DNA from 3 places in the Mesorhizobium sp. M0243 genome. Region 2 is predicted to be linked to each of the others. Evidence: predicted binding sites of a transcription regulator. Region 2 holds the regulator's gene; each other region holds the start of a gene.
The links. The regulator PhoB, encoded in region 2, activates phosphate uptake and scavenging genes when phosphate is short. The targets are predictions, from matches to a motif close to TGTCATNNANCTGTCAT.

Region 1 (10,299 bases), on a different contig from region 2:
AGCGGTCGCCGAGACGTCCCCAGAGCGGCGCCACCAGCGCCGCCGCGAAGAACGTCGCGCCATAGGCAATCCCCGACCATTGCACGATCGCCGCGTGGCCCTCGGCACCCAGCTGCTCAATATAGAGCGGCAGGAACGGCAAAAGCAGCGTCATGGCGACAAGCGTGGAGAACGAGCCGGCAAAGCACACGAACAGGTTGCGCCGCCAGTGGATGTTGTAGGTGCTGTCGGTTGCCGGGGGCGTGCTCTGCTGCATGTCATATGTCCTGTCCCAGCAACTCTTTTATCGATGGTTGCTGCGGATACCAATTTGGGATACCAAGATGGTGCACGTCATGGACGCAAGCTTGGCCGCTGTCAATGCAACCTCAAATGTGATCGTCGTCAAACGGTCCGAAGCCATAACGACCGGAAACCGGGAGCAAAAATGTCGCAGATGCAGAGCGTCGAGAAACAGCTTCGGCAAATGATCCTGGGCCTCGAGATCGGTCCCGGCGAGAAGCTGACCGAGCGCTGGATCGAGAGCCGCTTCGGCGCGTCGCGAACCCCGGTCAGGGCAGCACTGCTGCGGCTTGAGACCGAGGGCCTGGTTGGTAGGGACGGGCGCGGCTGGACGGTGTCGCCCATCAATCTGGCTGAACTCGAGCAGATCGCCGTCTATAGGGAAGCAGTCGAGGTTGCGGCACTTCGCCTGACATGCAGCCTGGCGGACCGGAGCGCCGTCGATGTCATCGAGGCGATGCTCGAGTCCTGCGACAACGACACGCCGCGCGAGGAATGGCATCGTGTCGGCATGGATTTCCACATCGAACTGGCGCGTCTGTCCGGCAACGAATTCCTGTTTAGGGCGGTCCGCGATGCCATGACGCGCCTGTCGCGGGCGCGCTGGCTGGAGGTTCGCGACGAAGCGGCTCTTGCCCGCGCCTGGGCTGAACATCGCGCCATTCTGGCGGCCACGCGCCTTGGCGACGCCGATGAAGCCGCGCGCCTGCTCTCGGTCCACATCGTCGGCAGCCGCGACCGGCTGGTGACGTCGCTCGCCAACGATCGGCGCGGTCTTCGCGCCAGAGGCTTTGCCGTCGTTGCTGCTTAAGAGTGAATGAAGGGGCGCAAAGCGGCGTCTGGACGTATGCGCACTTTCGCCTCGCTTCGCAGACGCCGATGGCGTAAGGAGCGGCCATGGAAAACAACCGATTTGAAACACCTGTGACTGTGAAGTCAGTCGCGGCGGGAAGCACTCAGCTCTTGCGCACGGCGCGTGAGGCTTCCGACTACCTCCTCAACAGCTGGCCCGGCAAGCGCAGCCCCAAGCATCGCGCGGCCCTGCAGGCCTGCCATGACGCACTCGCCGGCGACAAGCCGGCGATGAACGCCAGGCGCGCCTTCATCGCGGCAGCACGCGAAGTGGACGTCTTTGTCAGCGACAAGGCGCCGGCCTGACTTCAGGCGACAATCCGAATTGAGGCATGGCCCGCATCCGCGGGCCTTTTGCCGTCACTTTGCCGTTTCGGTTTCGCCTTCGGTTTCGTCCTCGGGCTTCGAACGTTCCCTCGCTGCAACCTTGGCTGCCAGCTTCTCGGCCTTCTTGGCCGCCTTCTGGCGGTCGCGTTCCTTGCGTTCCTGGTCGTAATTTGGTGGTCGCGCCATATCGGCTCCTTTTCACTGCCTTGCGGCTCTGGTCCTGCCTAGGAGCATTAGCCGTCAAACACAACAGCTGAAGCGATAGTGCGTCGATGATGGCCAGGCTTGCAAGATGCGCGTCGCAATCAAGCGGCCAGGCCCATCATTGCGGTGACGATACCTATCGCCGTCGATTTGCTGATCAGATGCCGCTTCGGTCAATCACCAGATCGGCGGCACCAAAACGGTCCTTTGCCGTCAGCTGCTGGTGCCAGTAGGGATAGAGCAAGGGCGGCCGGCTGACCGCGTCGAGGCGCTCGCGCTCCTCGCCGGAAAGCACCAGGCTTGCCGCCGCGATGTTGTCCCGGAACTGCGTTTCCGCCCTGCCGCCGATCACCAGCGAACTGACGGCCGGCCGGCCGAGCAGCCAGGCCAGCGCCACCTGCGCTGCCGACACGCCGCGCTGCGTGCCGATCTCGACCAGCACATCGACGATCCGCCACAGCCGGTCCTCGTCGCGGATCGGTGGTTCCGACCAGCCTGCGAGTTGGCGGGCAGTGGGGCTGTCGCGGCGGTATTTGCCGGACAGCAATCCGCCGGCAAGCGGGCTCCAGACCAGAACGCCCAACCCCTGGTCGACGGAAATCGGCAGCAGTTCGTACTCCGCCTCGCGCGCTTCCAGCGTGTAGTGGATCTGCTGCGTGACGAAGCGCGGCTGATGATGGCTGTCGCTGACGCCGAGCGCCTTCATCACCTGCCAGCCGGAATAGTTGGAGCAGCCGACATAGCGGATCTTGCCCTGGGCAACCAGCGTGTCGAGCGCGGCGATGGTTTCCTCCAGCGGTGTCACACCATCCCATTCGTGCAGGAAGTAGATGTCGATGACGTCTGTCTTGAGCCGCTTCAGGCTCTTCTCGCATTCGCGGATCAGGTGATGGCGCGACAGGCCTTCATCGTTGGGACCTTTGCCGATCCGCATCCGTGCCTTGGAGGCGATCAGCACGTCGCCCTTGCGCTTGCCGCCGAGCGCTTCGCCGATGATTTCTTCCGACATGCCGTTCGAATAGACATTGGCGGTGTCGATGACATTGATGCCGGCGTCGATGCAGAGATCGATCATCCGGCGCGCCTCGTCGAGGTCGGTCTTGCCGACAGCCGAAAATGCACCGGCGCCGCCGAAAGTCATGGTGCCCATGGTCAGCGTCGATACTTTCAGGCCGGAACGGCCGAGAGTGCGGTATTCCATGTCGGTCCTCGTGAGTGCATTGAGAAGGGGTTGGGAAGGGCGCCCGAATGTGGCTGCTATTTGTAGGACAATTTGCGCGGTATGTCTCCATGCCAGGGCGGCGGATCGATCATGCCTCGCGGGTTTTTGCAGTGATGGCGATCAGGTCAGGCTGCAATAAAACCGTCATTGCGGGCCTATATTGAAGTCGGCTCAGGCGTTGCCGTTCCGGGCTGTAAGCCGGGAGTTTGGGGCGCCGGACGTGGATCGACAGAGCTTGCAAGCGGAGCAGCCGATAGTGACCGAGCTAAAACAGAATTCTGCGGCCAGGGATTGGCTTGAAGCCGAACTCGCCGACACGCTCGACGAAGACTATGAACTCGAAATGTCGGAGCCGGCGCTGTCGATGGAGATCGCCAAGATCTACAATAATTCGCATCCGCCTTCGATCGATCGCATGCAATATTTTCGCGACCTGATCAGCCTGCAGTCCGAATTGATCAAGCTGCAGTCCTGGGTCGCCTACCACAAGAAGAAGCTGGTGGTGATCTTCGAGGGACGCGACTCGGCCGGCAAGGGCGGCGTCATCAAGCGCATCACCCAGCGGCTCAATCCGCGCATCTGCCGTGTCGTGGCACTGCCGGCGCCGACCGAGCGCGAAAAGTCGCAATGGTATTTCCAGCGCTATGTCCCGCATCTGCCGGCCGGCGGCGAGATCGTGCTGTTCGACCGCTCATGGTACAACCGCTCGGGCGTCGAGCGGGTGATGGGCTTTGCCCAGCCCGATCAGGTCGAAGAATTCTTTCACGACGTGCCGGAGTTCGAGCGCATGCTGGTCCGCTCGGGCATCACCGTGGTCAAATACTGGTTCTCGATCACCGACGAGGAACAGCAGATGCGCTTCCTGATGCGCATCCATGATCCGATGAAGCAGTGGAAACTGTCGCCGATGGACCTGCAGTCGCGCGTGCGCTGGGAGCAATACACCAAGGCCAAGGAAGAGACCTTCGCCCGCACCAACATCCCGGAAGCGCCCTGGTTCATCGTCGAGGGCAACGACAAGAAGCGCGCGCGGCTGAACTGCATCGACCATCTGCTCAAGCAATTGCCCTACGAGGAGGTGCCGCACGAGGAGATCACGCTGCCGGAGCGCGTCTTCAACCCCGAATACGAACGCCAAGTGCTGCCGCGCGAGCTTTACGTGCCGGAGAAGTATTGAGATAGACGAAGCTGCGATCTCCCCCCCGAGGGGGGGAGATTGGCTCTCCACCTACGCCCGCTTGATGATGACGTGCGTGGCGAGCGGCGTCGCCACCTGCTCGTTGCAGACATAACCGAGCTTGAGCATGTCCAGGCCGGTAAAAAGGTTCTCGCCCGTGCCCAGCAGCACCGGCGCGATCGCCAGATGCATCTCGTCGATCAGTTTTTCCTGCAGATATTGCCGGATGGTGGCGACGCCGCCGCCGACCCGCACGTCCTTGCCGCCAGCGGCAGCCTTAGCCTGTTCAAGAGCTGAATGGATACCGTCAGTGACGAAGTGGAAAGTGGTGCCGCCCTCCATCGTGATCGGTTCCCGCTTGTGATGGGTGAGCACGAAAACCGGCACATGATAGGGCGGGTTGTCGCCCCACCAGCCCTTCCAGCTGTCGTCAGGCCACTCGCCGCGGATCGGTCCGAACATGTTTCGGCCGAGGATCCAGGCGCCGACATTTTCGAAGCTGCGCGCCGCGAACGCCTCGTTGACGTCGGTGGTGCCGCCATCTTGTCCGAGAACCATCTCACGGAAGGTGCGGGTGTCGACAAACCACTTGTGCAAGGATTCCCCACCGACGCCGAGAGGATTTTGCAGATCCTGATCGGGACCGGCGCCATAGCCGTCGAGCGACAGGGTGAAAGCGTTGACGCGAAGTTTGGACATGCGAGCCTCCTCGATAACCAGTTGTATTTTGCAAGCAGTTGTTTTGTATCAAACTGATTGTGAATTGCAAGCGGTATTTCAAGCGCGAACGAAGCCCAGGCTAGGGGTCAAGCGACCCCCGCTATGGATTCCCCGGCCAGGAGCCGGAAATTGGTAGGGATGTCGAAGCGGATTCGCCGAAATTGGTTGCCGCGACCGGTCATCGTCGGAAGAGAAATTACCCCTTCAGCAGTTCCGCCACTTCGGGCGCGAAATAGGTCAAGATGCCGTCGCAGCCGGCGCGCTTGAAGGCGAGCAGCGATTCCAGCATTGCCTTCTCGCCGTCGATCCAGCCATTGGCGCCTGCCGCCTTGATCATCGAATATTCGCCCGACACCTGGTAGGCGAAGGTCGGCATCTGGAACTCGTCTTTCAGCCGTCGGATGATGTCGAGATAGGGCAGGCCGGGCTTGACCATCAGCATGTCGGCGCCCTCGGCAATGTCCTGTTCGGCCTCTCTCACCGCTTCGTCGGAATTGGCATGGTCGATGTAATAGGTCTTCTTGTCGCCCTTGAGCAGGCCGGCGGTGCCCACCGCCTCGCGATAGGGGCCGTAGAAGGCCGAAGCGAATTTGGTCGCATAGGACATGATCGCCACATCCTGGAAACCATTGGCGTCAAGCGCGTCCCGGATGGCGCCGATGCGGCCGTCCATCATGTCGGACGGCGCGATGATGTCGGCACCGGCGGCCGCCTGGATGACAGCAGCTGCGGTCACCTGTTCCACTGTCTCGTCGTTGACGATGATGCCGTCGCGCAGGATGCCGTCATGGCCGTGGCTGGTGAACGGGTCGAGCGCTGCGTCGGTGATGATGCCGATCTCCGGCACCGCATCCTTGATCGCACGGGTGGCGCGGTTGATGACATTGTTGGGATCGAGGATGTGCGAGCCGGTCTGGTCGCGCAGCGAGATGTCGACATTGGGGAAGGTGGCGAGTGCCGGAATGCCGAGTTTTGCCGCGCGCTCGGCCTCCTTGACGGCGAGATCGATCGACAGGCGGAAGACGCCGGGCATGGCGGCGATCGGCTCGCGGACACCCTTGCCCTCGACGACGAAGATCGGCCAGATCAGGTCGTCGACCGTGAGCCGGTTCTCCTGCACGAGGCGGCGCGACCAGTCGGCCTTGCGCATGCGGCGCAGACGGCGGCTGCCGGTGATCTCGTCGACGCCGCGCGCGCCGGCGGGCTTTGCGGGGGTGAATTTGTTCATCGCCAATACTCTCGTTCGGGCAGGCTTTTACCACGAGCTCCCGCCGCTGACCAATGCGGCACGATTGTGCCAGCGACGCGGTCGAGGTCTATTCGGGTTGCCCATTGCCTGACAGAATCTGTGCTGCGCCCCTGATGGCGACACGGAAAGCCTCGTCGAAGCCGACACCGCGCACCTGCCAGATGTAGGTCTTGCCGGCCATGGCCAGCCGCCAGTCGGCGATCCAGCCCAGTTCCTTGTCGCTCCAGATGAGACTGCCGGAAAGCGCTTGGTCGGCGCCGGCCTTCTTCGCGAGTGTGTCGAGCTTTGTCATCTGGGCATTGCGAAGCGCCCGATCGTCCAATCCGGCCTGCGCCAGCTGTGCTGCCGTGGGAAAAGCCACCTGCATGGCCAGCGGTACGGCGGCATTGCCGAACGATTCGCGCATCGGCATGCCACGGTCGCCATCGGCATCGAGCGCGTAATGCATTGTTCCGCGCTCCGTCGCCAAAAACACCGCCAGCCGTGGCCGCGCGGTCAGCCATGGCCTGCTGCCGAGCGAAGCAAGCACCGGGTCGATCACTTCAGGCTTGTACTGGCAGTAAAGGTTGTGAGGCCGGTCGTAGGTGCCTTGATCGTCATGGTTGGGAATGCCTTCCATGCGGTCGCGGTAGCGAAAGCCAGCGACGAAGCTGCCGGCCTTATCACGCAATACCGTCATTTCAGGTTTCGCCGGCAGGCGCTGATCACCGGAAATCCGCACCAGAACCGCGTCGAGACAGCGCTTGAAGCCGGACTGGCGGTTCTTCTCGTACTTGCCGTTGACGATGGTCTGCGAACTGTAGAGATCTTCCAAAGTCCCCGCCATGACAGGGTGAACAGCCAAGCAGATGCTCAGCCCAATTGCCACCGGCGCAAAGCGTGAAAATCGAGTCATAACCAATCGTCCCGTTCGAAGACCCGCCAGAGCTGCGCTTCAATGAACTCTATCCAGTTTTTCAGTATTGCAGCTCGATTTTTAGTACCGGCTCCTGGTCCGGGCCAGAGCTTGCACCGGTGTGCTCGCCATTGACGCACCCATGCGCCACGCTTTAGCACTTCAGTCCCGGCGGCCGGGGGAGGGATTCTTCACGATGGATTTTGGCGGAGGCGACGAGATCCGCTTCGAACATCTGGGCCGGGCCGGCGTCGTCACCTTGACGCGGCCGCAGGCGCTCAATGCCTTGACGCACCGCATGATCGGGGCGCTCGACGCTGCTCTTTCCGCCTGGGAGGCCGACCAGGGCATCGACGTCATCGTCGTCAAGGCAGAGGGCAGGGCCTTTTCGGCCGGCGGCGATATCCTGCATGTCTATGAGACAGGCCGGGCGGGAAAACCGCCGGTCGAGTTCTTCGCCGACGAATATCGCCTCAACGCCCGCATCAACAGTTATAGGAAACCTTATGTGGCCCTGATTGACGGCATCGTCATGGGCGGTGGTGTCGGCATCTCCTTCCACGGCTCGCACCGGGTGATGACCGAGAATGCCCAATTTGCCATGCCGGAAGTCGGCATCGGCTTCTTTCCGGATGTTGGCGCCAGCCACCTGCTGCCTGACCTCGGCGGCTCCTTCGGTATGTATCTGGCGCTGACCGGCAATCGCATCCGCTATGGCGATGCGCTGTGGTCGGGGCTGGCCACCCATACCATCAAGGCCGAGGACCAGGCTGGCTTCCTCGACCGCCTGGCGCTGACCGGCGATCCGGAATCGGTGCTGCGCGGCTTCTTCGTGCAGGCAAGGCGAGAAACCGACAGGCCGACGCTGGAGGCGATTGTTCGCCATTTTTCGCAACCGTCCCTGAACCGCGTCATCGACAGCCTCGAGCGTGCGGCCGCCGCCGACGAGTTCGCGGCAAAGACACTGGCGACGATCCGCACCCGCTCGCCGACCAGCCTGCGCGTCGCCTGGCGACAGATCAGCGCCGGACTGACGCTGTCCATGGAAGCCTGCATGAAAATGGAGTTCCGCATCCTCAACCGGATGCTCGCCGGCCATGATTTCTACGAAGGTATCCGCGCCGCCATCATCGACAAGGGCTCGAAGCCGCAATGGCGGCCGGCAAGCCTCGCTGCGGTCAGCGAAGCGGATGTCGATGCCTATTTCGCTCCGCTCGGCGAACGGGAACTCTTGATATGAGCGAGGTGACCTCGAGGCGCGTCGTGCTGCAGCCCTCCGGGGTGGAGGTGATCTTCGCCTGGTTCCAGCGCGTCATATCGGGCTACTGCCTGCTGTTCGGCATTCTCTACTGGATCAGGTTGATCGGCTTTTATCCGGGTACGCTGTGGCGGTTCGACCTGATGCCCGTGCACTGGCAGGTCGCGGCGGTGGTGCTCGCCGTGTTCTTCCCCTTTGCCGCTGCCGGCCTGTGGATGCTGGCGTCCTGGGGCCCGGTGATCTGGTTCATTTGCGCGGTGACCGAGACGGTCATGTATGCCGGCTTTCCCGAGCTATTCGGCCATCGCTTGCTGATTGTCGTCTCGCATGCGGCGGTGGCTGTCCTCTACATCGTCTTCCGCGTCGTCATCTACCTGCAGAAGCGCCCGGTCCGCCACTAAGCCCTTGAGCACATTGGCGGCCCCGCTGTCGCCTCGAATGAGCCCCGCAATCGTTGCCGAAATCTTTAGGTTAATTATCCTTGCTCGGGTGACCGTTCGTTAAGCCTCTTGCGAAACCTCTTACCGGTAAGCTCTTGTTAGCCCTAGCGTTTAAGTCGAATTTTATGAGTATTCGATAGTGTCGCGATCAAGGTGAAAAACAAAAAATCACCAGGGCGACAAACGAGAGGCAAAGACAATGATCAATTCGCGTCCGGCGGCGAAGACCGCCAACGTATCCGACGATCGCCGCGAGGCTATCCGTTCCCTGTACATGGAATCGCTGCAGCTTGTTGAGCGGCTGCACCGCCGCCTGCTTGATGTGATCAAGGACGAATTCGACCGCAATGGCCGTTCCGACATCAATGCCATCCAGGCGCTGCTGCTGTTCAATATCGGCAATTCCGAGCTGACCGCCGGCGAGCTGCGCTCGCGTGGCTACTATCTCGGCTCGAACGTCTCCTACAATCTGAAGAAGCTGGTCGATCTCGGCTTCATCAACCACCAGCGCTCGCGCATCGACCGCCGTTCGGTCCGTGTCTCGCTGACGCCGAAGGGCAACGAGGTGGCGGAGGTCGTTGCCGGCCTCTACGAGCGTCATGTCGGCTCGATCGAACAGGTCGGCGGCATCAACACCGACGAGTTCAAGCAGATGAACCGCGCTTTGCAGCGGCTCGACCGCTTCTGGAACGACACCATCGCCTACCGGATGTAAGGCGCCGCATCGGATCCGGCCCGCGCCACAGAAGCGCGGCCGAAATATCGACCTTCAGTCAGGGCCGGTGCCGAGAGGCATCGGCCTTTTCTTTTCCTGATCCCAAAGCCCAAATATCCGGCCAGGTTTGCTTTCGCTGCAGCAGTGCCTAATGTCACGGCCTGGAGGGGCGCGTTATGGGTGAGGGAAAACGCTCGAAGATTTGCTCGGTTGCCGCAGTGCTTTTGTTGGTCTCGCAAACGGCTTTTGCCGAGGAATGGTGGAAGGATTCTTTCGCTGGGGAAGGCAGCGAGCCCTGTGACAACAATGACTCGATAGTGACGTTTACCGACAAAGCAATGGAGATGTGGGAGGTCCGCTGCACGTTGGACAAGGTTCAGAAGATCAACCGCCTGGATGTCGTCATCCTGGATATGACGTGTACGGACGGCGAGAGCACAGACAAGAGGCGGGAGCTGCTGCTCAAACTCGAGGACAACAAAGTCCTGCGCTACCCCCAGCATGAGGTGTTGCAACGATGTTCGGAATTGAAGGCGAAGCCAGGTCCGGGCCCAAAGGTTGAAACCTCACACTGAGGGATCGTGAGGATAGGCAGCGCGTCTCGTGGAGCGGCCGAACCGCCGTCTGCTTGACGCGATCAAGGATGCCGATCGATACCGAAAAAGCACGGGCCTTTCATTTCGCTGCGGCGCCCGATGCAAATCGCGGGCCAAGGCCACGTTGCCGCCATATTCCAATGGAACCGAGAGTGGCAGTGATGCTGGTGTGAAGACCATGCGTTCACCCGCAATCCGTATCGCGCCTGGGCGCTGTCACACCAAGGTGATACGGAGCATGGTTGGCTAATTGTTAAGATTGCCAATTTTACAGTGCGGGCGAGATCGCCCGGTGATCAACGCAGCAAGTGATCGAACTGCTACAAATGTCTGGAACGTCCATGAGAACCAGCCGTCGTTTT
Region 2 (10,299 bases):
TGTCGTTGGCGGTCAGGAACTGTTCCATGTTCTTCTGGGCGTTGGCGGGCAGCCAGCCATCCGTGTAGGCTTCGCCGACATTCTTGATCTTGCCGCTGTCGATGGCTTCCTTGAGCACTTCCATCGAGCCCGAGAACAGGAAGTCGGCATTGGGATCGGCACCGGAGCCCTTGATGAAGACGTAGTTGCCTTCCGGCTTGACCTTGAACACTTCGCGGGCCTGCATGCGGCCGACTTCCTTGTTGTCGAAGGTCAGATAGAAGACGTCCTTGTTTTCGATCAACCGGTCATAGCCGACGACCGGAATGCCTTCGTCCAGCGCCTTCTGCACCGCAGGGCCGATGGCCGAGGCGTCCTGCGCCAGGATGATCAGCGAATTGGCGCCCTGCGAAATCAGGCTTTCGACATCGGTGAGCTGCTTGCCGGGATTGGACTGCGCATCGGCGGAGATGTACTTGTCGCCGGCGGCCTCGATCGCCGTCTTCATGGCGGCCTCGTCGGTCTTCCAACGCTCTTCCTGGAAATTGGACCACGAAACGCCGACGACCTTGTCCTTCGCCTGCGCGACAGACGCGAGCGTCAGCGACATGGCGGCACCCGCCAGGATGGCGGCTGTGAATCTTTTCATATTATCCTCCCTGCGCCGCGTATGGCGCGACCAAACTGACCCGAGGGCCGGCACAGAAGCCCTATTTTTTCGAGCCTCGAAAAAACACTGGGCCAACGTCCGAACGCTGTCAACATCGATTCTGATGGATTTTGATGTCATTTCGAGTTTTTTTCGAGTCTCGGAATAAATAAATGACAGGGCGTGCAGCTTCTGCCAGTATTTACCTGCGTCACCGACAGCGTTCCAGGGCAGGAAGAACCGCGGCGACCGGGAGGACGTGAAAGAACATGTCGGTCGGAATCCGCCACGACGATCTGCGTCGCCGCAACCGGGCGATGGTAATTGCGGCCGTGCGCCAGGCCGGACAACCGTCCCGCACCGAAATCGCCGCGACCACAAGCCTCAGCCATTCGACCATCTCGGCGATTTCCTCCGACTTGATCGTCGAAGGCATCCTGACCGAAAGCAAGCCGAGCGAGGCCGGCTCGCTCAAACGCGGCCGGCCGCAGGTCGGCCTCAGCCTCAATCCGGAAGCGGCCGCGGTAATGACCGTGGTGCTGTCGCTGAACTTCCTCTCCGTCGCCGTCATCGACTATGCCGGCCAGGTAGTATCCGAGGAACAGCGCCGGCTGGACACGCTGACGATGTCGCGCGAGTCGCTGATCGGTGAATGCACGGCAATCGTGCGGCGCCGCCTGGCAGATCCCGACCTGGACGTGCGCAGCATCGCCCGCATCGCGCTGGCGATCCAGGGCATTACCGACACCCGTGCCCGCGCCATGCTGTGGTCGCCGATCACGCCGCACACCGATATCGCCTTCGCTGACATATTCGAAGACGCGTTCGGCATCCCCGCCATAATGGAGAACGACTGCAACATGATGGCGGTGGCGCTGCGGTGGCGCGACCCCGATCGTTACCGCGACGATTTCATCGCTATCCTTTTGTCGCACGGCATCGGCATGGGCCTGGTGCTGAAGGGCGAATTGTTCACCGGCACCCATTCCTCGGGCGGCGAATTCGGCCACATGATCCATCGGCCGAACGGCGCGCTCTGCCGCTGCGGACGGCGCGGCTGCGTCGAAGCCTATGCGGGCAATTACGCCATCTGGCGCAACGCCAGGCAGATGGGCGAGGATGCAGAACCCGTCGCCGATGTCAGCGACGCCGACATGCGCGCCCTGGCTGCCGCGGCCCGCGAAGGTGACGGACCCGAACGGGAAGCCTATCGCAAGGCTGGCGAAGCGCTCGGCTACGGCCTCGGCAGCCTGTTCGCGCTGATCGATCCGGCGCCCGTTGCCATGGTCGGCGTCAGCGCGGCCGCCTTCGACCTGATAGAGCCGGCACTGCGCGAGGCGATTGCCCAGACCGCCGGTGGCCAGCACTCAAAATCGATTTCCTTCGACACCGAGCCGAACGAACTGCCACTGATCCGCGAAGGCTGCGCCATGCGGGCACTGATCTTCGTCGATCAAGAGATTTTTGCGCCGGGCGTGCAGGCGAGAGGGAGCGCCGGAAAGAGCGTGGCGTGAGGACCAGGGTCAAAATTGCGCGGTCCGCAACATCTACCGCTCCTTGAAAGCGCGCGCGAAGGAATCGCGCATCGGCCGTACGAGATACTCGAAGAAAGTCCGTTCGCCGGTGCTGATGAACGCTTCTACCGGCATTCCAGGGTAAAGCTGCTCCGCTTTCACGCCGGGCGGCAAGTTGGCGGCAATCTTCAGCTTGGCGCGGAAATAGGGTTCATGCGTAGCCTGATCGATAAGCCGATCTGCGGAAACCTGTGTCACCATGGCTGAAATCTCAGGGGTGAGCCGCATGTTCAACGCTGATAGTCGCAGTCTTGCCGGCTGGCCGACACGAACCTGGTCAATGTCTTTCGGCGGCAGCCGTGCATCGACGATCAAGCCCGATGCCGTAGGCAGAATCTCCATGATCTTCTCGCCGGGGGCAATCACGCTGCCCTTGGAATTGTAGGTGGACGATACCACGATGCCCGCCGCCGGCGCCTTGATCGTCGTCCGCCGCAGCACTGCCTCGGATGCCCGCATCTGTTCGTCAATGTCAGCCAGCGAAGAACGTACCTCGTCGAGTTTCGTCAGGGCTTCCTCCACGCGTTGCGTGGTCAGGCGCTCTATCTGCTCCTGGGCTTCGACGATCTGGGTGTTGGCCGATGCAAGATTTGCCTCCAGCGCCCCTGCCTGCCCGACGAGATCGGCCTCGCTACGCAAAAGCTGTGAATATTCAGTGCGATTGGTGAGGCCCTTGTCCAAAAGGCTGGTCTTGATGCCGAGTTCTTTCTTCACGACTTCGGCCTGTTGCTCAATGGCCTGTTTCTGGGCCTGCAATCCGACAACAGACTGGCGATGCATGGCAACCCGTTGCCTGAGGATCGATTGTTCCGATCGAAATCGGGCGAGCCTGGCGTTGAATTCCTTCTGCTGTTCTTGAACCAGGACCTCGAAATTGTGTTGGAACGGTGCCGGCGCAGCCTCTGTGATTGGCGCAAGCCGATCCAACCCGTCGCGTTCCGCCTCCAGCCGCGAGGCGCTGGCCTTCAACGCGATCGACTGTCTCGTCAGCCGGTTGAGTTCGGCTTGCGCGGCTGTTCGATCCAGCAGGATCAGTTCCTGGGCCTGTTGCACCCGATCACCCTCATGGACGAGCAACTCTTGGATGATGCCGCCCTCGGGATGCTGGATGAGGATGTTCCCGCCTGTCGCCGAGATTGTGCCTTGCGTGATGACCGCGCCGGACAACGGTGCACTGACCGCCCAATAGCCAAAGCAACCCATCAATATCGCCATTGCCGCGTATCCGGCGAATGCCACCCGGCGAATGTCGGTGCGTGCTGTGCCTTCCCGGACGAGGCTCTGTGCTGTCATCTTCTACGATCCAAAGCGGACACTATGAGGGGTGCCGCGGTTCGTCGTTGCAAAAGACCCTGTCACCGCCATGCTGCGCTGTGGGGCAAGGCCGATGCCGGCGATTGGCTGCCGCATCACGTCGCCGCTTGGACCGAAGGCTTCGATCACTCCGCTGCGTAGAAGCATCACGCGGTCGCAGGCTGCGGCGACCGAAGGGCGGTGCGTTATCACGATTGTCGTAACGCCCGCCGCTTTCGCGGCGGCAAGCACTTCTTCGAGCGCGGCTTCGCCGCTGCCGTCGAGATGGGTACTGGGCTCATCCAGAACGAGAACATGCGGATTGCCGTAAAAAGCGCGCGCCAGCCCGATCCTTTGGCGTTCGCCGCCCGACAGTGTTCTGTCCGACGAACCTATTCTGGTCTGATAGCCGTCTCGCTGCTCCAGTATCAGCTCATGCGCCCGGGCATTCTTTGCTGCCTCGACGATAGAGGCGTCATTCGCATCGGGTTCAAAGCGGGCGACATTTTCCGCGATCGATCCGGGAAAGAGCTCCACCTCCTGAGCGAGATATCCGATATGCCGGCCAAGCTGCTTCTCGTCCCAGGTTCTGAGATCGGCGCCATCAATCCTGACGCAGCCGCTGGTTGCCTGAATCGCACCGACAAGTAATCTTGCCAGGGTGGACTTGCCGGCTCCGCTCGGACCTATTATCGCCACCGCTTCGCCTGCGCCGATGCGGAAGTTCAGTCTCTTGATGATGGGTTCGGTGCCGGGTGTGGCGTTCGGCGCGACAAAGATGAGGCCCTGCACGACAATTTCGCCGGACGGGTCCGGCAAGGTCAGTTTTTGCGCATGCGCCGGATGGGCGGAAAACGCCTTGTCCAAACGCTTCCACGATCGTCTGGCGTCGACGATCTGCCGCCATGACCCGATCAGTTGGTCGAGCGGCTGCAGCGCACGGGACGACACCAGGGAAGACGCGAAGATCATGCCGGCCGTCATCTTCCCTTGCAGCACGAGCCATGCTCCGACACCCAGTATTGCTAGCTGAAGCATCATGCGTACGGCTCGCGACGTTCCACTGAAAATCGCGTTGGCCATCGACGAACGGTCATGCAGGACTAGCGCCTCCGCCACGTGCCTTCCCCACACTCGCGCGGCGTTTTGGATCATGCCCATGGCGCGCAGCGTCTCTGCATTCCGGGCAAAGGCCTGCTCCGACAGGCTGGCAACAGCCGAGCGTTCCGCCGACAAGGCATCATTCTTGCCGATGGCAAACTGATTTGCCACGACCAGCGCAAGCAACAGACCAGATCCCGCCAGCGTAAGCCAGAACAGCAAAGGATGGATGAGGTACAGCAGGGCGAGGAAGAACGGAGCAAACGGCAGGTCGAACAAGACCGCCGCGCCACGTGACCTGATGAAGGCGCATACCGAGGCAAGGTCGCGCAGTGGAGGCAGGGCTGCTCCCCCGGCGTACTTAGCCTCCAGCGAGACGGCGAATGTCCTCGCGCCCAGTCTGTTGTCGACAATGGCTGCAACGCGCTGCGTGTAAACGGAGCGGACCGCATCGAGGAGACCGAGAAAGGCGAGTGCGAGAACCGCGATAGCAGAGAGGTAAAGAAGCGTCTCGACGCTGGAGGAAGGCAGGACGCGGTCATAGACCTGCAACAGATAAAGGGGGATCACCAATAGCAGGATGTTGATGAGGAACGAAAAAACACCGACATCGGCGATGGCGCGCCTCAAGACTGCCCGCAGATCAGACCGTGCAATCATTCCCGCGCTCCTAACGGCTCATGGCCCCAACATAAGGGCGTCGCTTAGACCGAATGGTCGCCGGCGATGTCCAAGGGGTGGTGCTGCAGGTCGTCCAGCGTATAGGCGCGGATGTAGTCGATCTTCATCTCCGCTGGCGTAGCCAGATGGTCAGGAGGCTGGCCGGCAATGCCGCCCACCGCGAGATTGGCCAGCATATACATGGGATCGTGCATGTCGGCCGGCGTCGCTGCTTGAGCGACCTTTACACCATCGTAGGTCCAGACAAGCTCATCCTTCGTCCAGAGCAGGCCATAGGTGTGGAAACCGTCGGTATCCGCAACGTTCACCGTTGACGAAACCTTCGTGTGCGCTCCCGTCTCATTGGAATGCGCCGTCATGTAGAGCGTGTTCGGGTCCTGGCCGCGCGTTTCGACAACGTCCAGCTCCGGCGGCCACGATCCGTCCTCCGGAAGCAGCCAGAACGCCGGCCAGGCTCCGGCTGTTTCAGGAAGATCCGCCCGCATTTCGAAATAGCCGTAGGTTTGCGAGAAGGTGTCGTGGGTCGTCAGGATCCCCGAGGTGTATTCGTAGTTGTTGATCAGAGGCTTGATGTCCTCCGGCGCCTGCGCGGCGGTGATGGTGAGGACGCCGTTCTCAACGCTGAACGGATGGACCGAACTCGTCGGGCCATAATTGGCGTCGATATACCACTGCAACTCACCATTGCTGCTCAACGTGCTGCCGTTCGGCGCTCCCCACCAGAAATTGGAATTCCAGGTGCCGTCCTGCCCGTCCCGAAGGCTCAGCGTGTTGAAATCGTCGGAGAAGGACAGCGTCATTGCGGACTTGTCTATCGGAAGTTCGAACTGGGTGGGCTGCAGCTTGTCGATGGTCGTATTCTTGAACACCAGGATTTCGTCGGATCCGAGGTTCAGCATCACGTTCGATTCCACTTGGACCATCTGTGAACGGACGGCATCGAACGAAGTGAAATCGTAGCCGTTAAGGCGGAGCGCATCGGTCGCACCGAAATCGAAGATAAGATCGCTTCCATTACCTTTGGAGATGGCGAAAGTATCGGCGCCATCGCCGCCGATCAGGACATCATTTCCCTTGCCGCCATCCAGCGTCTGGTGACCTGACCCGCCCTTGATGATGTTGTCCAACGCATTTCCGAACGCAAATCGGTTGGTGCCGGTAACGACGAGGTTCTCGAAATTGTCAGGGAGCTTGTAGCTCATCCATGTGTCGATCGTGTCGATCCCTGCCCCAGGATCCTCGACCACCTTGTTGTTGGTGGAATAGAGATGATAGTAGTCGTCGCCGGCGCCACCGTGGATCGTGACAGTGACGCCGGTGTCTCCCCAGAAGGAGTCGTTGCCGGAGGTGCCATGCAGTTCCGGTCCAGACCCGGTGGCCGAGAACCAATGAGTGGAAGCGCCGGTGTAGGCAAGAGGGATGCCTTTGGCGTTTAAGACCGTGCTCATCAGAAATCCTTCCTCATGGTGTCCGACCTGGTCAAAGGTCCGGCGACCGCTCCCAAAGCAACGCTGCAAGGAACGAGATCGTTCCACGGAATCGTCATTCGATCCGAGACCGCAATAATCGGAAGGCGGATAATGAATAAGGAGGTGATGGCTCAATGTAAATTGAAGCAATTTAGTAAAATCGTATATTTATGCAGAACACACGTCGTTTAACGAACGTATATCTAAGTTAACTCAAATTTATTCTTGCATGGCTTTCTGGTCGGAGTCTGCGGGCAAGATGGCGACGTACCGCCAAGAGCGGTCATCCTCATCAGGTTTCGAATGACCGCATTTGGGCCAAAGCGTCACGTGCTCGCTCCCCATCGATGAGACGAGTGCAACATTCCACTCTTCGCGGCTGTTGGCGACCACGTGCTAATCGAGTTTTCCCGGTCACGATCTATCGGGACGGAACAGCCACCTAGTCTTCCCTGATCGCGTAACCCGCCCCACGGATGGTGCGGATGACATCAGGCATGCGGCCGTTGTTGACCGCCTTGCGCAGCCGGCCGACGTGCACGTCGACAGTGCGTTCGTCGATGTAAATCGTCTCGCCCCAGACATTGTCGAGCAGCTGGCTGCGCGAGAACACGCGGCCGGGGTGGCGCATCATGAATTCGAGCAGGCGGAATTCGGTCGGCCCGAGCCGGATCTCGCTCTTCTTGCGATAGACCCGGTGCGACTCGCGATCGAGCACGATGTCGCCGACCTTTAGCACGCTGGACAGCACTTCCGGCTTGGCCCGGCGCAGCAGCGCCTTGACCCTGGCCATGAACTCCGGCGTCGAGAACGGCTTGACCAGATAGTCGTCGGCGCCGGTCGACAGGCCGCGCACGCGGTCGCTTTCCTCGCCTCGCGCGGTCAGCATGATGATCGGCAGCCGCTCGGTCTCTGGGCGCATTCGCAGGCGCCGGCAGAGTTCGATGCCGGAAACCGCCGGCACCATCCAGTCGAGCACGAGAAGGTCGGGAACGTTCTCCTGCAGCCGGATTTCGGCCTCGTCGCCGCGCGTCACCACCTCGACCTGGTAACCTTCGGATTCAAGATTGTAGCGGAGCAGCACGCCTAGCGGCTCCTCATCCTCCACCACCATGATGCGTGGTGCGATCATCGGCTGGTCACCCCTGTTATGCCGCTGGCGCGGACATTGCCGTCTCGTCCTGCTTCGGACGATTGGCTGGCAGCTGCGTGCCGGTCAAAACATAGTAGGCATTTTCGGCGATGTTGGTCACGTGGTCGCCGATCCGCTCGAGGTTCTTGGCGCAGAACAACAGGTGCGTGCACGCCGTGATGTTGCGGGGATCTTCCATCATGTAGGTCAGCAGCTCGCGGAACACCGAGGTGTATTTGACGTCGATGCGTTCGTCATTGTTTCTGAGCGTGGCAAGCGCTGCCGGGTCGGCGGCGGCGTACTCGTCGACGACCCCCTGCACCTGGATCAGCACCAGTTGCGCCATCGCGTCGATCGAATGCGAAAGGTCGTGCGGCGTGACACTCAGCCCGACAGTGCCGACGCGCTTGGCGATGTTCTTGGCAAGGTCGCCGATGCGCTCAAGGTCGCCGGCCATGCGGATCGAACCGACCACCGCACGCAGATCGTTGGCCATTGGCTGGCGCTTGGCGATCAGCGTGATGGCGCGATCGTCCAGCTCGCGCTGGCGTGCATCCATGATGGCATCATCGGAAACCACGCGCTGCGCCAGCGCATTGTCCGAATTGAGCAAAGCCCTGGTCGAGCCACTGACCATCGAGCGGGCGAGATCGCCCATGTCGCGGATCAGCTGGCTGATCTGCTCCAGATCCTCATCGAAAGATGCGACGGTATGTTCACCCATGATCTTCGTCCCTCGTATGCCTGAGCTCAGCCGAACCGGCCGGTGATGTAGTCCTGGGTGCGTTTGTCGTCGGGGGTGGTGAACATCTTGTCGGTGGCGCCCTCCTCGACCAGATAGCCTAGATGGAACATCGCGGTGCGCTGCGACACGCGCGCTGCCTGCTGCATCGAATGGGTGACGATGACGATGGTATAGTTCTGACGCAGTTCGTCGATCAGTTCCTCGACGCGAGCGGTGGCGATCGGGTCGAGCGCCGAACACGGTTCGTCCATCAGGATCACCTCGGGTGACACGGCGATGGCGCGTGCAATGCACAGACGCTGCTGCTGGCCACCGGAAAGACCCGTGCCAGGTTCTTGCAAACGGTCCTTGACCTCGTTCCAGATCGCCGCCTTCTTCAGGCTCGACTCTACGATCTGGTCCATGTCGGCCTTGCGCTTGGCCAATCCGTGGATGCGCGGACCATAGGCAACGTTCTCGTAGATCGATTTGGGGAACGGATTGGGTTTCTGGAACACCATGCCGACGCGCGCCCTGAGTTCGACGACATCGATGTTCTTGTCGTAGATGTCTTCTTCGTCGAGCGTTATCTTGCCGGTTACCCGTGCTGAATCGATGGTGTCGTTCATGCGGTTGAGGCAGCGCAGGAAGGTGGACTTGCCGCAGCCGGAGGGGCCGATCAGCGCCGTCACCTGGTTCAGGCGGACGTCGAGATCGACGTCGAACAGCGCCTGCTTCTCGCCATAGAACACGCCGACCTTGTCGCCGCGCATTTTGATTACTTCGTTCGACTTCATCTTGTCGCCCACTGCGTTTTCAAGGGACTGTTCGGTCATGATGTTCATACCAAGATGCCTTTTTTCTACCAGCGCCGCTCGAACCGACGCCGAAGCACGATCGCGGTGATGTTCATGGCCATGAGGAAGACGAGCAGGATGATGATGGCGCCGGACATACGCTCGACGAAGGCGCGTTCGGCCTCGTTCGCCCACATATAGATCTGCACCGGCAGCGCGGTGGCCGGATCGAAAGGCGTCGTCGGTGGATCGGCGACGAAGGCGACCATGCCGATCAGCAGCAGAGGCGCGGTTTCGCCGAGCGCACGCGCCAGACCGATGATGGTGCCGGTGAGGATGCCGGGCGCGGCAAGCGGCAGGATGTGCTGGAACACCATCTGCATCTTGGAGGCGCCAAGACCGAGAGCTGCCGAGCGGATCGACGGCGGCACCGCTGCAAGTGCGGCTCGCGTCGCGATGATGATCGTCGGCAGCGTCATCAGCGTCAGCACCAGGCCGCCGACGAAGGCGGCAGAGCGCGGCATGCCCAGGAAATTGATGAACACCGCGAGGCCGAGCAAGCCGAAGACGATTGACGGCACTGCGGCCAGATTGTTGATGTTGACCTCGATAAGGTCGGTAAAACGGTTCTTCTTGGCGAACTCCTCCAGATAGATGGAGGCGGCGACGCCGATCGGCAGCGCCAGGAGCAACACGATCACCATCATATAGAACGAGCCGATGATCGCCACGCCCATGCCCGAGGTTTCCGGGCGGCTGGAGGCGCCGTAGGTGAACAGGCCGCTGTTGAAGTGCTCGGCCATCGCGCCCTCGGCCTTGAGCTTGTTCATCCAGGTGATCTGCTGGTCCGAGACCTTGCGTCGCGCTTCCTCGACGCTGAGGTCGATCTGACCCTTGAAA
Region 3 (10,299 bases), on a different contig from region 2:
CTCGACCAACCTCAACGTCCGCAGCGGGCCGGGAGCGGGATACGCCAGGGTGGGAACGCTGCCCGCCGGCTTCAGGGTCAATGTCACCGGCTGCCAGCCGGGCTGGTGTAGAATCCACGGCGGCGGCGTGAGCGGCTGGGCCAGCGCCGGTTATCTCGAACGCTCCCAAATCGTTCGCCCGCCGATCATCATCGTGCGCCCGCCGCATCGGCCGCACTGGCAGCACAGGCCGCACCGTCCTCCGCACCATCGCCCGCCGCACAAGCCGCGCCCCGGCAAGTGCAAGATCGCGCCCGGCTTCCCCTGCAGGTGAGGCCGACCGGTTGAGCGATAGATGACGGATCGGAGCCGCTGGCCCCGATCCGAGCCTGTTCAGCCGGCAGATATCCCGCTCAAGCAATGTCCACGGTGCTGTCAGGAGCCTCCCTGTCGGCTGGAACGTCGTGGATGAAACCGCGTTAAATCCTCGATCCCCGAAATTGGTGACGAGGTTGGCCATGGCCATTCGCAATTTTGCGCATACGCACGAAGGAGCAGGTGGCGACGCTCTTGCAATCCCCACCGTCGCCGCGATGATTGCGGTGCTGTTTGCCGGCAGCACGGTGCTGACGCCGCTCTATATCGTGTACAAGCAGCAATTCGGCTTTTCACAAATCACCCTGACGCTGATCTACGCCGTGTATGTCGTCGGCAATCTGGCGGCATTGGTGATGTTCGGCGGGGTGTCCGATGTCGTCGGGCGCCGGCCCGCGAGCCTGGCGGCGATGCTTGTCGCCATCGTCAGTGCGCTTGTCTTCCTGTTTGCCGGAAACGTCGTCTCGCTCGACGTCGCCCGCATCCTGAGCGGGCTTGGCATCGGCGTCGGCGCGGGGACCGGAACCGCGTGGATTGCCGAGCTTCTTCCCGGCGCGGACAAGTCGCGCGCCAGTGTGATCGCCACCAGCACCAATTTCCTCGGCCTCGGCTTCGGCGCACTGATTTCGGGACTTCTGGCTGAATATGAGCCATGGCCGTTGCGGCTGATCTTCATCGTCTATCTGGCAGCACTTTTGGTGGTAACGGTCCTGGTCTGGCGCACTCGCGAAACGATGGCGAAGCCGGGCGGCCTGCGGCGGCTTTCCTTGCGGCCGCAACTTTCCGTCCCGGAGGAAATCCGTGCGCGCTTCGTCGCGCCGGCGGTGACCGGCTTCGGCGCGATGGCGCTGGTCGGGTTCTACGCCGCGTTGGCGCCGAGCATCCTGGCGCAGCAACTGCATGTGACCAACCACGCCGTCGCCGGCGCGCTGTTCTTCGAACTGGCGATCGTCACCGCGATCAGCATTGTCGTTCTGATGCACATGAAGAGCAACAAAGCGATGCTGGCTGCGCTGGCATTGATGATCCCAAGCGTCTCGTTGGTGGTGGCGGCGCAGATACTGGCCTCGATGGCACTGATGGTTGCTGCGACGGCCTGTTGCGGCGTTGCGGCGGCGCTTGGTTACCGTGGCGGGCTGCAAGTAGTGAACGAGATCGCGCCGAAGGCTCGTCGCGCCGAAGTGGTGTCCAGCTTCTTCATCTGCTGCTTTGTCGGCAACGCCTTGCCCGTCATCGGCATTGGCATCGTTTCGACCTATGCCAGTCCCATCGCCGCCAGCCTGGCATTCGCCGGCGTGATCGTGGCGTTTGCGTTGGTGGCACTGGCTTTTGAGCTGAAACAACACGGGCGTTGAGCCCTGGAGCTGTCCAGCGGAACCGGGTTGGCTTCAGCCGTTCGGTGTTTCAGGCGAAAGATGCGCGCGTCCGCGTGGCACGCCAAGACCGGTGTCCGGCGGCTCGCCGGCTGCCGGTCTGTTCTCGATCATGTGCGTGGTGCGCCAGCGGCCGAAACGGTAGTAGGCAGAGGCCAGTACAAGCGAGCTGATCGAACCCACCGGGAAACTCCACCACAGCGCTTCCTCGCCGATCACGCCACGCATGAAATAGGCAAAGCCGGTGCGCACGATCAGCACCGAAATGACCAGGATGATCAGCGGCGGCATCACGGCACCCGTGGCTCGTACGGTGGCAAACAGCACGATGGTTATGCCGAACAGGATGAACGACCACGAGGCGACATTGTTGATGTGGACGGCGATGTCGATCGCAGCACTATCGCTGCTCAGGAACAGGCTCAGCACCGAACGGTCGAAAACCGACAGCACGGCAACCAGCGCGCCGGTCAGGACCAGGTTGAAGCCGACGCCGGAGGCGGCGATGCGGCCGATCCGGTCCCAGCGCCCGGCGCCGACATTTTGTGCCGCCATCGAGGACACCGCGGCGCCGATGGCGAGCGCCGGCATCTGGATGTAGGTCCACAGTTGGGCGGCGATGCCGTAAGCGGCCGCGACCTGCGAGCCGTTGGAGTTGACCATGCCCATCACTGTCAATGCAGCCGCGGAGATGACGATCATCTGCAGACCCATCGGCACGCCCTTGAAGACGACGATGCGCAGCAAGGTGGGATCGGGCCGCAGCAGAGCGAGGTTGGCGCCGGCCAGCCGCAGCGGATGCTTGCGCACATAGAGCACGATCAGGATGGCGATCACGCTTACCGTCTGGCCGATCAGCGTCGACGTGGCGGAGCCGGCGATACCGAGTTCGGGAAACGGCCCGATGCCGGCGATGAGCAATGGGTTGAGCACGATGTCGAGGACGACGGCCAGCGCCATGAAGAAGAAGGGCGTGCGTGAATCGCCGGCACCGCGCAGCACGGTCATGACGAAGGACAGAAGGTTCATCATCGGCACGGCGACGAAGATGATGCGCAGATAGGAGCGCGCCAGCGGCAAGGCATCGGCCGGTGTGCCGAGCGTGTTGAGAATGGCGTCGACCCAGATCCAGCCGCAGACCGCGAAGACAACCGAGACGAGGAAGAAGAACGTCGCGCTGGTGCCGACGATGCGGCGCGCCTCGGGCAGGTCGCGGGCACCGACCGACTGGGCCACCAGAATGGTGGCCGCCATGCCGATGCCGAACACAGTGCCGAGGATCAGGAACAGGACGAGGTTGGCGTTGGAGGTGGCGGTCAGCGCCGATTCGCCGAGGAAACGGCCGACCCAGACGGCGTTGATCGAACCGTTGAGCGACTGCAGCACGTTGGAGCCGAGCACCGGCAGGGCGAACAGCAGAAGCGTGCGCGGGATCGGGCCGCTGGTCAGGTCGCCGGTGCGCCGGCGCGCGGGCATTTTTTCGTCCATGGCGGGCAGCTCGGCGGATGGTGATTTGGATCCAGTCCACGATGATATCGCAGGCGGGACCGAGATGCACCCTTGCGAACGCGCCGCACGGTTGAAAGGCCGCTGCCCCGTTCATGCCCAGCCGCGAGCCCCAGCGGACGCGCCAAGCGCGCCCGCCCGGGCAGTGGTGGTTACTTCTTGGTCAGACCCGGCAGCGTGACCTGATAGACCAGGAACATGGTGTCGACATTGGCGCCGTCTTCGGCCTTGTAGGGCGCGCCGACCTGAAAACCGTCCTGGGCGAGGAAGTCGTTGTCGTTGGCGACGAACAGGAAGTAGTCGTCGGGCAGCTTCGGATCCAGAACGCTGACCACTGACATCGCCTCCCACTTCTCGGACAGGTTATCCTGGTCGTTGGGCGCGCCATTGTGCAGGCCGAAGCGGCCGAGCTCGGCACTGTCGTTGATGTCGATGAATGGCGTCAGCTTGGCCGGTGTCACCGATGGGTCGACGACGCCCTTGGGGGCGACCGGCTTGTCAGCGGCGTCGAAGGCGCCGCCGGCGATGTCGGTCGCGACCGAGACGTCGACGACGAAGATCTGGCGCACAAGCGAGGTGTCGCCCTTCAGCCCCTGGCCGTTGCCGCTGTCGCGCGCCAGCATCAGGAAAGTCTGATCCGACAGTGCCACGATCTCGCTCTGCGCGGCGACCTTGGTCTTGCCCTTGGCATCCTTGAACACCGGCAGCGGCACGACATACTCATGCGCCAGCTTGAGATGGCCGAGGTCGGATGCGTCGTAGACGAGGGCGCGGGTGTTCTGGCGCGTGGCGGGCGAATCGCCGCCGTCCTGCCGGGGCGCCGACTGCAGCACGGCGATCAGGAACTTGCCGTCTGGCGTCATTGCCATGCCTTCGAGGCCTTGGTTGTTCTGGCGGCCGGTTTCGGGATCCTTCGGATCGGGCTCGGCGGCACCGGGTCCCGGATTGTCCGAGGCGAAGTTCGGCGTGCCGTGGCGCATCGGCACGAGGGCGGCCGGTGGCTGGGTTGCCGACAGCAGATGCCCGTCGGCGGAAAACCGATAGATGTTCGGGCCGTATTCGTCGGAGATGAACATCGAACCATCGGGCAGCCGCACGATCGCCTCGTTGTCGAGCGCCAGCTTGCCATTGTCGGCTTGCGGCAGGATCGGCATGTCGCCGCTTGCCGCGCGCACGCCGTTGAGCGGGTCGAGGCCGGTGGCATCAGCGCCCTTGTCGTCGGTGAGCAGCATGGTGTCGGCGAGCGTCGCCTTGACGCCCGTCTGCTCCTGGCCGGCAGCGGGTGCGGCACCCAATGCGGTCGGCATGAATTCTATGCCGATGGTGTTGAGGCGCGGCCGGTAGTCGGTGGTGCCGACGACATTGTAGCCGCGGTCGGGCAGCAGCCAGAGCGAACCCTTGTAACCATCGGCGCCGTGCGTCCAGCCTGATGTGTCGATCGCCATGCCGGAGCCCGAGCCGAAGGTCTCGCCGAACTTGTCGCGCTGAGCGGCCGGGATGCGGCCGACACCGACCAGCCCCTTGTTGACGAGGCCGCCGACGGTCGCGGTGCTGTCGGCGAGCGCCGGCGTCAAGGCGGTGAACAAGGCCAGCGCGACGCCGAGCGACGCGGTTCGGTACAGGTGTTTCATGGATAATCCTCTTTGTGACGGATGTGCCGCGAGGCGCGACATCGATGATGCCGCGCAGGCCTCCCCGAAACGCGGTCTACGGCGCGAACATGATGCTTACGTGACAGCGCGCGGTGCATGCCGGCGGTCGACGAAAAACGATGCGCGCGCGCGGCACTAGACACTTATGTCCAGTAAATATATGCTCCAGCCTTCGGACTAACCGTGGAGGGGAAGCCTTGAAGTCGCACTACCGCGCAGTCGTCATCGGAGGTGGCGTGGTTGGAGCCTCGGTGCTCTATCACCTGACGCGGTTCGGCTGGAGGGATGTGGCGCTGATCGAGCGCGCCGAACTGACGGCCGGTTCGACGTGGCACGCGGCGGCAGGCTTCCATTCGCTCAACGCGGATCCCAACGTGGCGGCGCTGCAGGACTACACCATCAATCTCTACCGGGAGATCGAGGCCGAATCCGGCTGGGATATCGGCCTGCACATGACGGGCGGCGTCAACATCGCCAGCGATCCCGCGCGCTGGGAGTGGCTGAAATCGGCCTGGGCGGTGTTCCAGTCGGTCGGCATCGAGACCGCTAGGTTGGTAACGCCCGATGAGATCAAGACGATCTGCCCGATCGTCGACGTCACCGGTGTGCTTGGCGGGCTGCATGATTCCAACGAAGGCCATCTCGACCCGTACGGCACGACGCATGCCTATGCGGGTGCTGCGAAGAAGCGCGGCGCCGACATCATCCTGCGCAACCGGGTCGTCGAGTTGAAGCCGCGCGCCGACGGTCGCTGGGATGTCATCACGGAGCAGGGCACCATCATCGCCGAGCATGTCGTCAATGCCGGCGGGCTGTGGGCAAAGCAGCTCGGCCGCATGGCCGGCGTCGACCTGCCGGTGACGCCGATGGAGCACCATTATTTCATCACTGAGGACATTCCCGAGATCGCGGCGCTGGACAGGGAAATCGGCATCGCCGTCGATCTCGATGGCTTTTCGTATCTCCGGCAGGAGCGCAAGGGCGTGCTGCTGGGCGTTTACGAGCAGAATCCGAAGCACTGGAACATGGATGGTGCGCCATGGGACTACGGCATCGAGCTGATCCCGGAAGACATCGATCGCATCAGCCCGGAACTCGCCAAGGCGCATGAGCGCTTCCCCTGCCTGGCGACTGCCGGCATCCGCAAATGGGTCAACGGTGCCTTCACCTTCACCCCGGACGGCAATCCGATTGTCGGGCCGGTGCGGGGGCTGAAGAATTACTGGGTCGCCTGCGGCGTCATGGCCGGTTTCAGCCAGGGCGGCGGCGTCGGCAAGTCGCTGGCCGAATGGATGATTTACGGCGAACCGCAGGCCGACATTTTTGGCATGGACATCGCCCGCTACGGCGCCTTCGCCGCCAACCGGGAATATCTCAAGCAGACCACGCGCCAGTTCTATTCGCGCCGCTTCGTCATGACCTTTCCCAATGAACGGCTGCCCGCCGGCCGGCCGCTGAAACGCCCCGGTGCCTATGACGGCATGACGGCCGCGGGATGCGAATGGACGGCTTCCTGGGGGCTGGAAATCCCGGCCTATTTCGCGCCGATGGGATTTGCCGAGAACACGACGCTGCGGCGCTCCAACGCCTTCGACATCGTCGGCGACGAGGCGCTGCAGGTGCGGCGCGCCGCCGGTCTCGTCGATATCTCGGCCTATTCGCGCTATGCGGTGGCGGGGCCAGGTGCGGAAGCCTGGCTCGACCGGCTGCTCGCCTGCAGGCTGCCGAAGCCGGGGCGGGCCGGCCTGGCGCCGATGCTCGGTCTTGACGGACGGCTGAAGGGCGACCTCACCGTCTTCAACTGGGGCGGCGGCAGCTATTGGCTGATGGGCTCCTACTATCTCCGGGAATTCCACATGCGCTGGTTCGAGAGCCATGCGGCTGAAGGCGTCACCGTCGACGACCTTTCCGACACGATGAGCGGCTTTCTGCTGACGGGGCCGAACGCGCGCAAAATACTGGAGCGAACGACGCATCAGGATGTTTCCGGCGCAGCGCTGCCGTTCATGGCCTGCGGCGCATTTGATATCGGCATGGTGCAGGCACGTGTGGCGCGGCTGTCGATATCAGGCGAACTCGGCTTCGAAATCAGTTGCCCCGTGACCATGCATGCCACTCTGCGCGACACGCTGCTGGGCGCTGGCGAGGATCTGGGCCTTGCCGAAATCGGCTACTATGCGCTCAATGCGCTGCGGCTGGAGAAGAGCTTTGGCATCTGGTCGCGCGAATTCACGCAAGGCTACACGCCGGGCCAGACCGGTCTCGACCGGTTCATCGCTTTCGGCAAGGGTGACTTCATCGGCCGCGAAGCGGCGTTGAAGGAGCGCGACGCCGGTGCCTCGCAGCGGATCGTGACGCTGGAGATCGACGCTATTGATGCCGATGCCAGCGGTTTCGAGCCGGTCTGGCATGACAGTCGGCGCGTCGGTTTCGTCACCTCGGGCGGATTTGGTTACACGATCGGCAAGAGCGTCGCACTGGCGTTGGTGGACGACGATTTTGCCGAGGAGGGGACGGCGCTTTCGGTGCACATTGTAGGCGTCAAGCGGCCGGCACGCGTCATCGCGGCCTCGCCCTACGATCCCGAGGGCAAGGCGATGCGGCAATGAGGAGAATACACCATGGTCGATGACGCGGCACGGGACAGCAGGCGCGAGCGCCGGCGTGGACGCACGGGCGAGGCAGGCAGCGAAAGCAGCCGCCGGCCCAATTATCATTCGCTGAAGAATCCGTTCCTGCCGCAGCCGATCTTCTCGGATGATCAGGTCGTCGCCATCCATGACACGGCGTTGCGCGTGCTGGAAGAGCTCGGCATCAAGGTGCTGCTGCCGCAGGCGCGTGAGCTTTTCGCCAATGCCGGCGCCCTGGTCGATCCGGACACCGACATGGTGCGCATCGGGCGCGACATGGTGACGGCGGCACTCGCCTCGGCGCCGAGATCGATCCACGCTCATGCCGGTTCGCGCGCCCGCGATCTGATGCTGGAGCTCGGCTCGATGACCTTCCTGGCCGGGAGCGGAGCACCGAACGTCACCGATCTCGAGCGCGGCCGGCGGCCGGGAACACTGGGGGATTTCGAGGATCTCATGCGGCTGGTGCAGCATTTCGACGTGCTGCATATGCTGGGGCCCTGCATCGAACCGCAGGATGTCGACAACCGCTTTCGCCACTATGCCGTCAACCGCGCGCAGCTGACGCTGTCGGACAAGTTTCCATTCGTCTTCGCGCGCGGTACGCCGCAGGTCGAGGACGGGTTCGAGATGCTGCGGCTGGCGCGCGGCCTGTCGCAGGACGAGTTTCTGGCAAATGCATATTGCTACACCGTCATCAACACCAACTCGCCGCGCCAGCTCGACACCCCGATGGCGCAAGGCATCATCGATTTCGCCCGCGCGGGCCAAATCTCCGTCATCACGCCGTTCTGCCTGGCAGGCGCCATGGCGCCGATCACGGTGGCCGGCGCGTTGACGCTGCAGCACGCCGAAGCGCTGGCCGGGCTGACGCTGGCGCAGCTCGTGCGGCCGGGTGCGCCGGTCGTCTATGGCTCGTTCTCCTCCAATGTCGACATGAAATCCGGCGCGCCAGCCTTCGGTACGCCCGAGCATGTCAAGGCGACGCTGGGCGCCGGCCAGCTGGCGCGCTTCACCGGGCTGCCGTGGCGGTCCGGCGGCGGCAGTGCGGCCAACATCTCCGACGCGCAGGCCGCGCACGAGACGCAGTTCGCGCTGTGGGGTTCGGTGCTGGCTGGGGCGACGATGTGCATCCATGCCGCCGGCTGGCTGGAGGGCGGCCTCAGTGTCTCCTTCGAGAAGCTGATCACCGACATCGAGGCGCTGCAGACGGTGGCTGAACTTTGTGCCGCGACGCCCGGCGACACCGATACGATCGGCTTCGAGGCGATCGCCGAGGTGCAGCCGGGCGGCCACTTCTTCTCGGCCGGCCACACCATGGCGCGCTACCGCACCGCCTTCTACGAACCGCTGGTGGCCGACTGGTCGAATTTCGGCAACTGGACGCAGAGCGGCTCGAAGACGGCGAGCGAGCGCGCCACCGGTGTCTGGAGGCGGGTGCTTGCCGATTTCGCGCCGCCGGCAACGGCTGCCGCCACCGCCGGCGTGCTGGATGAGTTTATCGCGCGGCGCACGGCAGAGGGCGGAGCGGCGCCGGTGTCTTAAGGCCGGCTCTCGCTGATCGCCCTGGTTGTGGCGCGATCCGGAGCCTACAGCGCCTCCCGCGCATTCAAGGTTGCGGCCGGTGCACTGCGGCACCGGTGTGCTGTTTGAGGGGAGGACGACATCGGCGGTCCTGCTGCCACCATCAATCGCTGTCGCGTGCGACCAGCTCCAGCGGCCAGACCTCGCGGATGATCCGCGGCCCCTCCGGGCCGGCGAAGGCGGGAAGCGACGCCAGCAGCATTTCGGCGAGGCGTTGTCCCATTGGCTCCAGCGCCGGGCGGAAGGCGGTCAGCGCCGGGGAAAAATAGCGGCAGAGCGGCGTGTCGACGATGACGGTCACCGCCATGTCTTGACCCGGCCTGATGCCCATCTCGGCCAGCGCCTTGCAGCCGCCCAGCGCCATTGCGTCATTGTTGAAGATGATGGCGGTCGGCGGGGCCTTGGAGCGCATCACCTGAGGCGTCACCTCGTAGCCGCCGGCCTCGTTGATGAAGCCGGAGGCGATCAGCTCGGGGTCGATCTCGATGCCGTGCCGCTTTAGGGCCTTGCGGTAGCCGGCCAGGAACAAATAGCCGAAGTTGAGGTCGAGCGACGGACGGACGGCTGCGATGCGGCGGTGGCCGCGCGCCACCAGGCGGTCGACGGCGTCGGCGCCGGCCTTCTCGAAATCGAGGTCGAGGGAAGGATAGGACTTGGCCCCGGAGCGACTGCGGCCGAGCGTGGCGAAGGGAAAGCCGGCTTGCGTGAGATAGTCGATGCGCTCGTCCTCGCGCCGCGTCCAGGCCAGCAGCACCGCGTCGGCGCGGCGCGTTTCGACGACACGGCGCAGGCGCTCCTGCTGGTAGTCGCCCGGCGCCCCCATGACCACGGTCAGGTCGAGCCCGCTTTCGGCAAGCCTGGCCTGCAGCCCGATCAGGAATGGAATGAAGAACGGCTCGCCATATTGCTGGTCACCGGGATGCGGCTGCAGCATGAAGGCGATCGAATGGGTGGCGCCTTGCCTCAGGCTGCGGCCGGACTGGTTCGGCGAATAGTTGAGCGTCCTGGCCGCCTCGAGCACGCGCTGGCGCGTGTCGGCATTGACGTCGGCGCGGCCGTTCAGCGCTCGCGACACCGTGCCGATCGAAATGTTCAGGTGACGGGCAAGGTCGTGAATGCTGGATGCCAAGTGACTGTACTCCCCTTGCTTGGCTAGCACCGGTGGCCGCTGAGGCCAAGGCGACAGGACGATTTTCGCCA

Region 1: ppk2 (polyphosphate kinase 2) is a predicted target of PhoB. The motif match lies at 3,019-3,035, and genes of this name have one in related genera.
Region 3: NKJ11_RS28305 (esterase-like activity of phytase family protein) is a predicted target of PhoB. The motif match lies at 4,954-4,970, and genes of this name have one in related genera.

The regions. Positions count from the first base shown of each region.
Region 1 is NZ_JAMYSF010000003.1:25,707-36,005, reverse strand. It holds gene NKJ11_RS04325 (multidrug efflux MFS transporter) at 1-256, opposite strand, end outside; gene NKJ11_RS04320 (GntR family transcriptional regulator) at 428-1,093, shown strand; gene NKJ11_RS04315 (DUF982 domain-containing protein) at 1,207-1,440, shown strand; gene NKJ11_RS04310 (hypothetical protein) at 1,495-1,647, opposite strand; gene NKJ11_RS04305 (aldo/keto reductase) at 1,823-2,866, opposite strand; gene ppk2 (polyphosphate kinase 2) at 3,144-4,064, shown strand; gene NKJ11_RS04295 (dihydrofolate reductase family protein) at 4,116-4,763, opposite strand; gene hemB (porphobilinogen synthase) at 4,981-6,012, opposite strand; gene NKJ11_RS04285 (DUF8605 domain-containing protein) at 6,101-6,877, opposite strand; gene NKJ11_RS04280 (enoyl-CoA hydratase/isomerase family protein) at 7,125-8,168, shown strand; gene NKJ11_RS04275 (DUF6163 family protein) at 8,165-8,587, shown strand; gene ldtR (transcriptional regulator LdtR) at 8,826-9,341, shown strand; gene NKJ11_RS04265 (hypothetical protein) at 9,518-9,916, shown strand; gene NKJ11_RS04260 (L,D-transpeptidase family protein) at 10,279-10,299, shown strand, end outside.
Region 2 is NZ_JAMYSF010000017.1:66,840-77,138, reverse strand. It holds gene xylF (D-xylose ABC transporter substrate-binding protein) at 1-628, opposite strand, end outside; gene NKJ11_RS21465 (ROK family protein) at 898-2,142, shown strand; gene NKJ11_RS21460 (HlyD family type I secretion periplasmic adaptor subunit) at 2,176-3,495, opposite strand; gene NKJ11_RS21455 (type I secretion system permease/ATPase) at 3,499-5,256, opposite strand; gene eglC (endo-1,3-1,4-beta-glycanase EglC) at 5,301-6,725, opposite strand; gene phoB (phosphate regulon transcriptional regulator PhoB) at 7,189-7,878, opposite strand; gene phoU (phosphate signaling complex protein PhoU) at 7,895-8,602, opposite strand; gene pstB (phosphate ABC transporter ATP-binding protein PstB) at 8,629-9,447, opposite strand; gene pstA (phosphate ABC transporter permease PstA) at 9,465-10,299, opposite strand, start outside.
Region 3 is NZ_JAMYSF010000030.1:48,110-58,408, forward strand. It holds gene NKJ11_RS28290 (SH3 domain-containing protein) at 1-313, shown strand, start outside; gene NKJ11_RS28295 (MFS transporter) at 498-1,709, shown strand; gene NKJ11_RS28300 (MATE family efflux transporter) at 1,743-3,215, opposite strand; gene NKJ11_RS28305 (esterase-like activity of phytase family protein) at 3,386-4,864, opposite strand; gene NKJ11_RS28310 (GcvT family protein) at 5,083-7,494, shown strand; gene NKJ11_RS28315 (trimethylamine methyltransferase family protein) at 7,507-9,060, shown strand; gene NKJ11_RS28320 (LacI family DNA-binding transcriptional regulator) at 9,203-10,228, opposite strand.